2 regions of the Thioalkalivibrio sp. AKL9 genome follow, and region 1 is predicted to be linked to the other one. Evidence: predicted binding sites of a transcription regulator. Region 1 holds the regulator's gene; the other holds the start of a gene.

Evidence for each region. The regulator FliA, encoded in region 1, starts transcription of late flagellar genes. The targets are predictions, from matches to a motif close to GCTAAAGTTNNNNNNNNNNCNGCCGATA.
Region 2: the regulator FliA is predicted to act here: its motif matches at 2,503-2,530, upstream of D573_RS0102250 (flagellin).

The regions. Positions count from the first base shown of each region.
Region 1 is NZ_KB905104.1:150,484-154,693, forward strand. Features, by position in the region: gene D573_RS0102865 (chemotaxis protein CheA) at 1-521, opposite strand, end outside; gene D573_RS0102870 (protein phosphatase CheZ) at 566-1,342, opposite strand; gene cheY (chemotaxis response regulator CheY) at 1,438-1,818, opposite strand; gene D573_RS0102880 (RNA polymerase sigma factor FliA) at 1,860-2,627, opposite strand; gene D573_RS0102885 (MinD/ParA family protein) at 2,624-3,448, opposite strand; gene flhF (flagellar biosynthesis protein FlhF) at 3,435-4,210, opposite strand, start outside.
Region 2 is NZ_KB905104.1:13,681-17,890, forward strand. Features, by position in the region: gene D573_RS0102235 (YIP1 family protein) at 1-607, shown strand, start outside; gene D573_RS0102240 (hypothetical protein) at 1,149-1,646, opposite strand; gene D573_RS0102245 (nucleotidyltransferase family protein) at 1,643-1,942, opposite strand; gene D573_RS0102250 (flagellin) at 2,609-4,000, shown strand; gene D573_RS14895 (flagellar protein FlaG) at 4,075-4,210, shown strand, end outside.

The DNA of each region.
Region 1 (4,210 bases):
GCCTCGAACTCGTCGTCCGTGATCTCCTCCCCGCCGCCCACCATGGCGTCGCCGGGGGCCGAGGCCTGTGGCTCGGGGACGGGCTCCGGTTCAGGCGCGGGCGGCGCCGTGGTGGTATCTCCGGCCACGTCTTCGTTTTTTGCCATGCGCCGCAGGTCCTCGACCACCGCGGCATCGGCGGGGGTCGGGTCCACGCCGGAGCGCAGATCCCCGAACATGACGTTCAGGGAGTCCAGCACGCGGAGCATGGTGTCCATCAGATGGCTATCGGCCCGGCGCTCGCCGTTGCGCAGCAGATTGAAGACGTCCTCGGCGTGATGACACACCGTCACCAGCGGATCCAGGCTCAAGAACCCGGCGCCCCCCTTGATGGTGTGGAAGCTTCGAAAGACCGCATTCAACAGATCCCGATCGTCCGGATTCTGTTCCAGGTCGATGAGTTGCTCGTTGAGCCCCTCCAGCAGTTCCCCGGCCTCGATCAGGAAGTCCTGAAGGATTTCGTCATTGGGGTCGATGGCCATTCAGTCTCTCCGGTCCCGTGGCGCCAGTCGTATGGGGGGCACTGCTAGAAGCCCAGGCTTGATAGCAGATCGTCCACCTCGTCCTGTCCTTGAACGACATCTGCGCTGGAATCTTGAGTCTTGGGCACACTGGGGCCGTGGCCCTTGCGGTCCGCCTCGCGGTCTTCTTCGCCACGCTCCAGGGACGCTTCGGCCGCTTCGACCTGCTCCATGCGCCCGCTGGAGAGCCGAATCAGGGTAACGAGGTTCTCTTCGAGGTCGGTCACCAGCTGGATCACGCGGCGAATCACCTGGCCGGTAATGTCCTGATAACTTTGTGCCATCAACACCTCGGAGAGCAGCCGCCGCAATTCCTCGGCGTCCTCGCCCGCCTGCCCGAAAAAGCTGTCCAGCTCACGCGCGAAATCGCGGAATTCGTCCACCGAGAGCTGCCGGTTGCGAAAGCGCGTCCATTTGGCGGTCAAGTCGGCCGCCTGCTGGCTGAACGACTCGGCGATCGGCAGGCTCGACTCGATGGCGCCCATCGTGGCGTGCGCGGCCTGCTCGGTCATGGTGACCACGTAGTTCAGGCGTTCCTTCGCATCCGGGATCTCCGCCTGGGTCAGCTCTACCAGACGCGAGTCGCCACGGAAGCTTTGCAAGGCCTCGTGAAGGTCGCGCGTCAGCTTGCCCAGTTCGTCGAAGAGCTCGCGGTCGTATGGACGCGCTAGATCCTGCACCAGCGCGCGTGCCGCCGCGTCGTCGCCCGCCTCGAGCGTCTGCACCAGTTGCCGGGCCAGCTCGAGCTGGCCGTCGCGTGGGGGGTGTTCCTGTTCAGTCATGAGGAGCCTCTTGCTGGTACGGCGCCGAAGGAGCCGGGTCACGTCCACCCGCGCAAGCGAGACGGACGTCGTCCGTATTAATCACTGGGCGATGCTTAGCCCTGTGCTTCAATACGTTCGAAGATCTTGTCGATCTTTTCCTTCAGCGTTTCGGCGGTAAACGGCTTGACCACGTAACCGTTCACACCTGCCTCCGCAGCCTCCACGATCTGGTCGCGCTTGGCCTCGGCCGTCACCATCAGCACCGGCATCGACTTCAGGTTGGCATCCGCCCGGACGGCCTTCAGCAGGTCGATGCCCGGCATGTTGGGCATGTTCCAGTCGGTAATCAGGAAGTCGAAGTCACCATTTTGCAGCATCGGCAGCGCGGTGCTGCCGTCGTCGGCTTCCTGCGTATTATTGAAGCCAAGATCGCGCAAGAGGTTCTTGATAATGCGCCGCATCGTGGAAAAATCGTCCACGATGAGAATTTTCATTCCCTTGTCCACACGTCACTCCGGGATTCGTAAGGTGAGTTTTAGAATAACTGCAAAGCCGCGCCGTCTTCGAGCCACGACCCCATGCGCGCGCGCAGCCGGATGACCGCCTGGCTGCGAATCTGGCTCACGCGCGACTCGGTCACGCCCAGAACAGCCCCGATCTCGCGCAGATTCAGTTCTTCGGTGTAATACAGCGACAGCACCAGGCGTTCGCGTTCAGGCAGATCCCCAAGGGCCTCGGCCAACTCCTCGCGAAACTCGCCAGCCTCAAGGCTACGCGACGGAGAGACTTCCTGCCCCTCGATCACACGATCGGCCCCGTCATCCCCGCCACCCAGATCGTCCAGCGCAAACAGATGGGCCCCGGCGTGGTCCTTGAGCATGTCGTAATAGTCATCGATCGCCACGTCCAGCTCGGCCGCCACTTCGCTCCCACGCGCCGCACGCCCCTCGCGGGCCTCGACACTCTGGATCGCGGCGGCAATACGCCGGCTGTTGCGATGCACCGAACGCGGCGTCCAGTCACTGCGACGCAATTCGTCGATCATCGCACCGCGGATGCGGATTCCGGCGTAGGTGGCAAAGGTCGCCCCCTGCCCGCCCTCGAACTGCCGCGCCGCCTCCAGAAGGCCGATCATGCCGGCCTGGATCAGATCATCGACCTGGACCGAGGCCGGCAGACGGGCCATCAGGTGGTGCGCGATGCGATGCACCAGTTCAACGTGATCGGCAATCAACTTCTCGTGTCCACCGGTCGCGGTGGACGTCGCCTGGTAGCCGGAAAGTCGATTACGCGTCGTCATCATGCACTCTGCAGCATTCGTTCCACGAAGAACCCGACGCCCCCGTGGTCACCCCCACCAACCGGCCAACGGTCCACCGTGCGTGCCAGTTCGGCAAACGCCTTGCCGGCCGGACTGCCGGGATACTGCTGAACCACCGGTGCCCTTTTCTGCACGGACTTGCGCAGATGTTCGTCCATCGGGATATAGCCGGCCAGATCCAGGACCACCTCCGGCAGGTAATTGCCACAGACGGTATTGAGTTTCTGCATCAGCCGCTCCGCACCCTCGCGTCCGCTGACCATGTTGGTGACCATGCGGAAACGCCGCAGCCCGTGGTCACGATGCAGCACCTTGATCAGGGCATAGGCATCGGTAATCGAAGCCGGCTCGTCGCAGACCACCACAAGGGTCTCCTGTACCGCCCGGCAGAACGAAGTCACCGACTCCTGCAGGCCTGCAGCAGTGTCCACGATCAGGACATCCAGCGGCTTGCGGTAGGCGCTGAAGGCATGGATCAAACCCGCGTGCTCGGCCGGCGTGAGATTCGCCATCGCCGCGATACCGGAGGCCGACGGGACCACCTTCACCCCGTCCGGCCCCTGAACCAGGACATCGTCCAGGCTGTCCACCGCGCCGGTCACCAGGTCGTGCAGGGTGCGCTCCGGGCGCATCCCGAGCAACAGGTCCACGTTGGCCAGGCCCAGATCCGCATCGAACAGCATCACCTCGCGGCCCAACCGGGCCAGGCCGACCGCCAGATTGACCGACACGTTGGTCTTGCCCACGCCGCCCTTGCCCGAGGCGACCGCAATGACCTTCAACGGCTTGTTAGTGCGTGGCATAACGCCCCTTTCCAACCGGCTGAATCAGTTCCAGTGTGGCCGGCTCGGCCCCCTGCGCCGGGCGCAGCGGCGAGCGCGAGCGTCGCGGCGCTTCCATTTCGGCCAGCCGTTCGGCGGCCCAGGTCTCGCGGGCATTGCCACCCGCCCGCGCACCCTCGGCATCGTCGTCCAGTGCCAGGCGGGTCAGATACCCCGTATCGACCCGGTGAAAATCCTCGGCGATGCGCTGGCCATCGCTTACGAACCCAAGCCCCAGGTGCTGGTCCAGCAGGACCGACAGGACCTCGCCCAGCTGTTCTGCCTCGTCCAGTTTGGTCAGCACTAGCGCCGAGGGATCCGCCTTGCGAAACGCGTCCAGCACCCGCCGCAAGGTACTGCCCTGGGTCGTGGCCGACACAACCAACCAGCTCTCGGCACGAATATCCGGCGGCAGATGCGCGAACAGCGACTCCTCCTCCACCGCGCGCGGCGCCTGCCCGGCGGTATCCACCAGGATCAGGTGGCCATCGTCCACGCGCCGCGCCAGATCGCGCAGCTCGCGCGCATTCTGCAGCACGCGCACCGAGATCCCCGCCATCTGCGCAAAGGCTTGCAGCTGCCGTGTGGCACCGATGCGCTGGCTGTCCAGGGTCACCAGCGTAACCGAATCCGGTCCCATCCGACGGATCTGGCGCAACGCGATCCGTGCCAGCGTGGTGGTCTTGCCGACACCGGTCGGCCCCACCATCGCCAGCAGCCCGCCCTCGTCCAGGATCGCCGGGC
Region 2 (4,210 bases), 140 kb from region 1:
CAATCCGGCCCGCATGACCCTGCGCGCGCTCGTAAACCCGCTTGGGGCGGTGCGCGATGCGCGGGCAATCGAGCCGGCCCCGCCGTGGTGGCAGACATTCCTTTGGCTGGCGTTGCCGGTGCTGCTGGTGAGCGTGGTCGCGAGCCAATGGCTTTACCTGGTGATCCCGACCGGCCTGCCGCCCGAGGCCATGCCGGGTGCCTGGGGCTTTGCCGTCTACAGCGTGCTGGCGATGAGCATCGGGGTGCTGGGGATGGCCTGGTCCGCGCACTACCTGACCGAGCTGTTCCAGGGCTACTCGCATCCGGACCGGGCGATGCTCGCCGTCACGGTCGGGCTGTTGCCCGCCTGGGTCGGCAAGGTGGTCGCGGCGTTCCCCTGGCCCTGGGGCAACGGCATCGCCTTGTTGCTGATCCTGTATTCCCTCTGGCTGCTCTACTGGTCTCTGCGCGAGATCATCGGCCTGCGCCGCGGCAACCGGATCGGCTTGTTCGTCGCCACCATCTTCTGCGGCGCCTTCATCACCCTCATCTTCGGCTGGCTCCTGATGGACCTGATCCCCGGTGCCACCCCCGACCACCGCATCGGCACCACCTGGCTGCTCTAGCCCGCGCCAGCCATGACAATCCGCGCCTGTGACCGTTACACCAGTCGCCGCGCACACACCCCGTCATCCCGGAAACCGCGCAGCGGTTATCCGGGATCTCCGCCGTTGGATCTGGCACTGACTCGGGCCGTTCCCGCGTATGGAGACCCCGGCTCTCCGCTCCGCTACGGCCGGGATGACGGTAAGGGGAGCGCTGCTGCCGAGGTGACGGTGAGGGGGTAGCCCGCCGGGACAAAGGCCAGGGGATGCGGGCTGGATGGATACACGCACGTTTGGAGTGACCACCCAACCCTCGGAATAACCACCAGCCCCCGTCATCCCGGAAACCGCGCAGCGGTTATCCGGGATCTCCGCCGTTGGAGCTGGCACTGACATCGAGCCGTTCCCGCGTGTGGAGATCCCGGCTCTTCGCTTCGCTACGGCCGGGGTGACGAGAAGGCGAGCGCTGCGGCCGTGATGCCGGGAAGGGGGGCGGTGCGGCCGGGCTCGAGTAGTCGGGGCGGTCGGGATGAGGCGAGGGATAGCCAGCGGCTTTGAGATCTTAAAGGCCAGCCGGTCCGATCTTCAGGTGATCCTGCGCGTAGGTGCGCAGTGCTTGGTAGTCGGCGTGCATCTGGTCGGTGAAGCGGCAGGCGCGTTGGAGGGCCGGGGCCAGGTCGGCGGGCCTCTCCATGTATTCATGGACCAGGCGGTTGCGCAGCTGGCGCATTTGTAGCCAGGCGTCGGCGTCCTGGATGAGGGCGAGCTTCTCCAGACGTGACAGGTTGTCGATGGCCGGGCCCGTGTTTTCCCCGGCGCAGGCAAGAAACGTGGGGACGAGCTTGTCCATGATCGTGTCCTGCATGCGGCCGAACTTCGCGCCGAAGGACTCCAGGCGATCGACCCCGGTGTCCGTGGCAAGGATGCCCTGAACGCGTTCGGGACCGACTGTGCAATCGCCTTCCAGCAGGCGTTCGCGCACGGCGAGCAGGTGCTCGTCCTCGCGATCAACTAGATCAATGAGCCGGGCGAGTCGTTGCTGTGGCGTTGTGGCGGTCACAGGGCGACACCCGTGCGGTCGGCATGCGAATCAATGGGGCGGGGCGGCGCGCCGCGCGGATGCACGACGATATCCACACGGCGTTCGCCCAGTTGGCGTTGCAGTGCCACGTACAGGCGCAGTTCCTGGTCCAGCAGCTCATCCGGTGTGCCGTCCGCCTCGATGTAGAGGTCGATGTCACCACCACGCGCGGCATCGTCCACGCGCGAGCCGAACAGCTTCACGCGAGCATCCGGCCCGAATGCACGGCGCACTTCCTCGCGGATGATCGTCTGTTGTTCGTCGGTCAGGCGCATCGCTCAAGTATATCAAGGCCCTGGGGCATATACCCGAACCGTCTCACCTCCGACCTCCACCACCGTCAGCCCGCGAACCAGTCGCGAATCCACCACCTCTGTCATTGCGAGGAGCGCAGCGACGAAGCAATCGCTCGGGACAAGCAGAGTGCTGGTTTAAAACGCCTTGCGCCCTGCCAGCCGATTGCCACGTCGCCTGCGGCTCCTCGCAATGACGGGATGTAATCGCCACCCTTGAGCGGCCGGGTCGCGGCCCTCGTTTCCGTGCGGTCCCGCCACCCGAGTCATCCCGGAAACCGCGCAGCGGTTATCCGGGATCTCCGTCGTTTGGGGTGGCGCAGACGTCGGGGCGTTCGCGCGTGAGGAGATCCCGGCTCTTCGCTTCGCTACGGCCGGGATGACGGACAGGGGCTGCGGCCGGGATGACCGAGAAGGCCATGGTGGGCGGAGTGCGGTCCGGATAACGGCTGGGCATCGGTGTGAGGCGTTACGGGTCCACGACCGGAGGAACCGGGGGGCGGCAAGGAATTGCCGCCGGTCGAAAAAAATTTCGATGAAGGGCTAAAGGTTCCTGGGTGAGGGTCGTTAAGGCTTCTGAGAGCGGGGATCAACCCGTTCACCAGAACCGCCCGAGGCGGTGACGAACGACTCTACAGGAGAGCGATCATGTCCCAAGTAATTAACACCAACGTTCTTTCCCTGAACGCCCAGCGCAACCTGAGCAACTCTCAGGGCGCGCTGGCCCAGAGCCTGGAACGTCTGTCCTCGGGCCTGCGTATCAACAGCGCCAAGGATGACGCGGCTGGTCTGGCGATTTCCGAGCGCTTCACCTCGCAGATTCGCGGCCTGAACCAGGCCGTACGAAATGCCAATGACGGCATCTCTTTCGCACAGAGCGCTGAGGGCGCCCTTGGTACGGTTGGCGATGCGATGCAGCGCATCCGCGAACTTGCGGTGCAGGCGGCCAACGATACCAACTCTGCCTCCGATCGCGAAGCGCTGAACAACGAAGTCAACCAACTCGTTGAAGAGATCAACCGCGTTGCCAATTCCACCGAGTTCAACGGTGAAAATATCCTCAACGGTGAGCTGGAGGATCTGGTGTTCCAGGTGGGCGCGAACCAGGGTCAGACCATCTCAGTCGATGGAGTGGATTCTCGCACGAGCCAGCTTGGCGAGTCTCTTCTGGGTGGCGAGACCGTTAATCTAGCGGATTTGGAAGACGATGGTGCCTTCGGCGCACTGAATAACGACCTGACCTTGAACGAGGTCGGGGTGAACCTGGCGGACGTTGAATCGTTCGATGACATCGTTGCGGCAATCAACGCGGTTTCAGATGACAGTGGTGTGACAGCCTCACGCGCGGATTCCGTCGAGACGGATCCACTTGCCTTCTCGACGTCTACTGCCGGCGATATGACCGTTGAAATCAATGGTGAAGAGATCACCATCGGCCAAGATGACGATGTAAACACCGCGGCGACGCTAATCAATGCGGAGTCGGGTGTGACGGGCGTTACGGCTACGGTTAATGATAATGACCAGCTGATTTTGTCATCGGATGATGATTTCACCTTTGAAGTCACCGTCTCTGGCGACGGCGGCGCGATCGGTGGTTTTGATGACACTGATGGTGAGCAGGAATTCGTTCGCGCCATCAACCTCGAAGCCGGGGTCTCCGACGGGATTGTCGTAGGGGGTGATGATGCGGCTTTGCTTGGTCTGGGCGGCACCGTGGAAGATAATGCGATTGCCGACGTGAGCGTGCTCACCCGCGAGGACGCCACGCAGACGATCGGGACCATTGACGCCGCTCTGCAGCAGGTCTCCAACCTGCGTTCCGAGTTGGGTGCGGTCCAGATCCGTTTCGAGAGCACTATCTCGAACCTGGAGATCTCGTCGGAAAACCTGTCCGCCGCCCGTTCGCGGATCATGGATGCCGACTTCGCTTCCGAGACGGCCGAGCTGACCCGCGCCCAGGTGTTGCAGCAGGCGGGTACCTCGGTGCTGTCGCAGGCCAACGCGGTTCCGCAGAACGTGCTGGCCCTGCTGCAGTAAGCTCGATCACTCGGGCTTCTGGTTGAGGGAGGATGGCGCGAGCGCCATCCTCTCCTTCTGAAGAGGACAGCGATATGAGTGATGGAATCGGCAATATCACATCACCGCTGGTGGCAGTGAACCCGCGCGGGGGCGAGGGGGCCAAGGCTCCTGGTTCCGGCGCGGGTCTTGTTCGTGGCGAAGGGCGGCCGGAGGCCGTGGTTCGTGCGG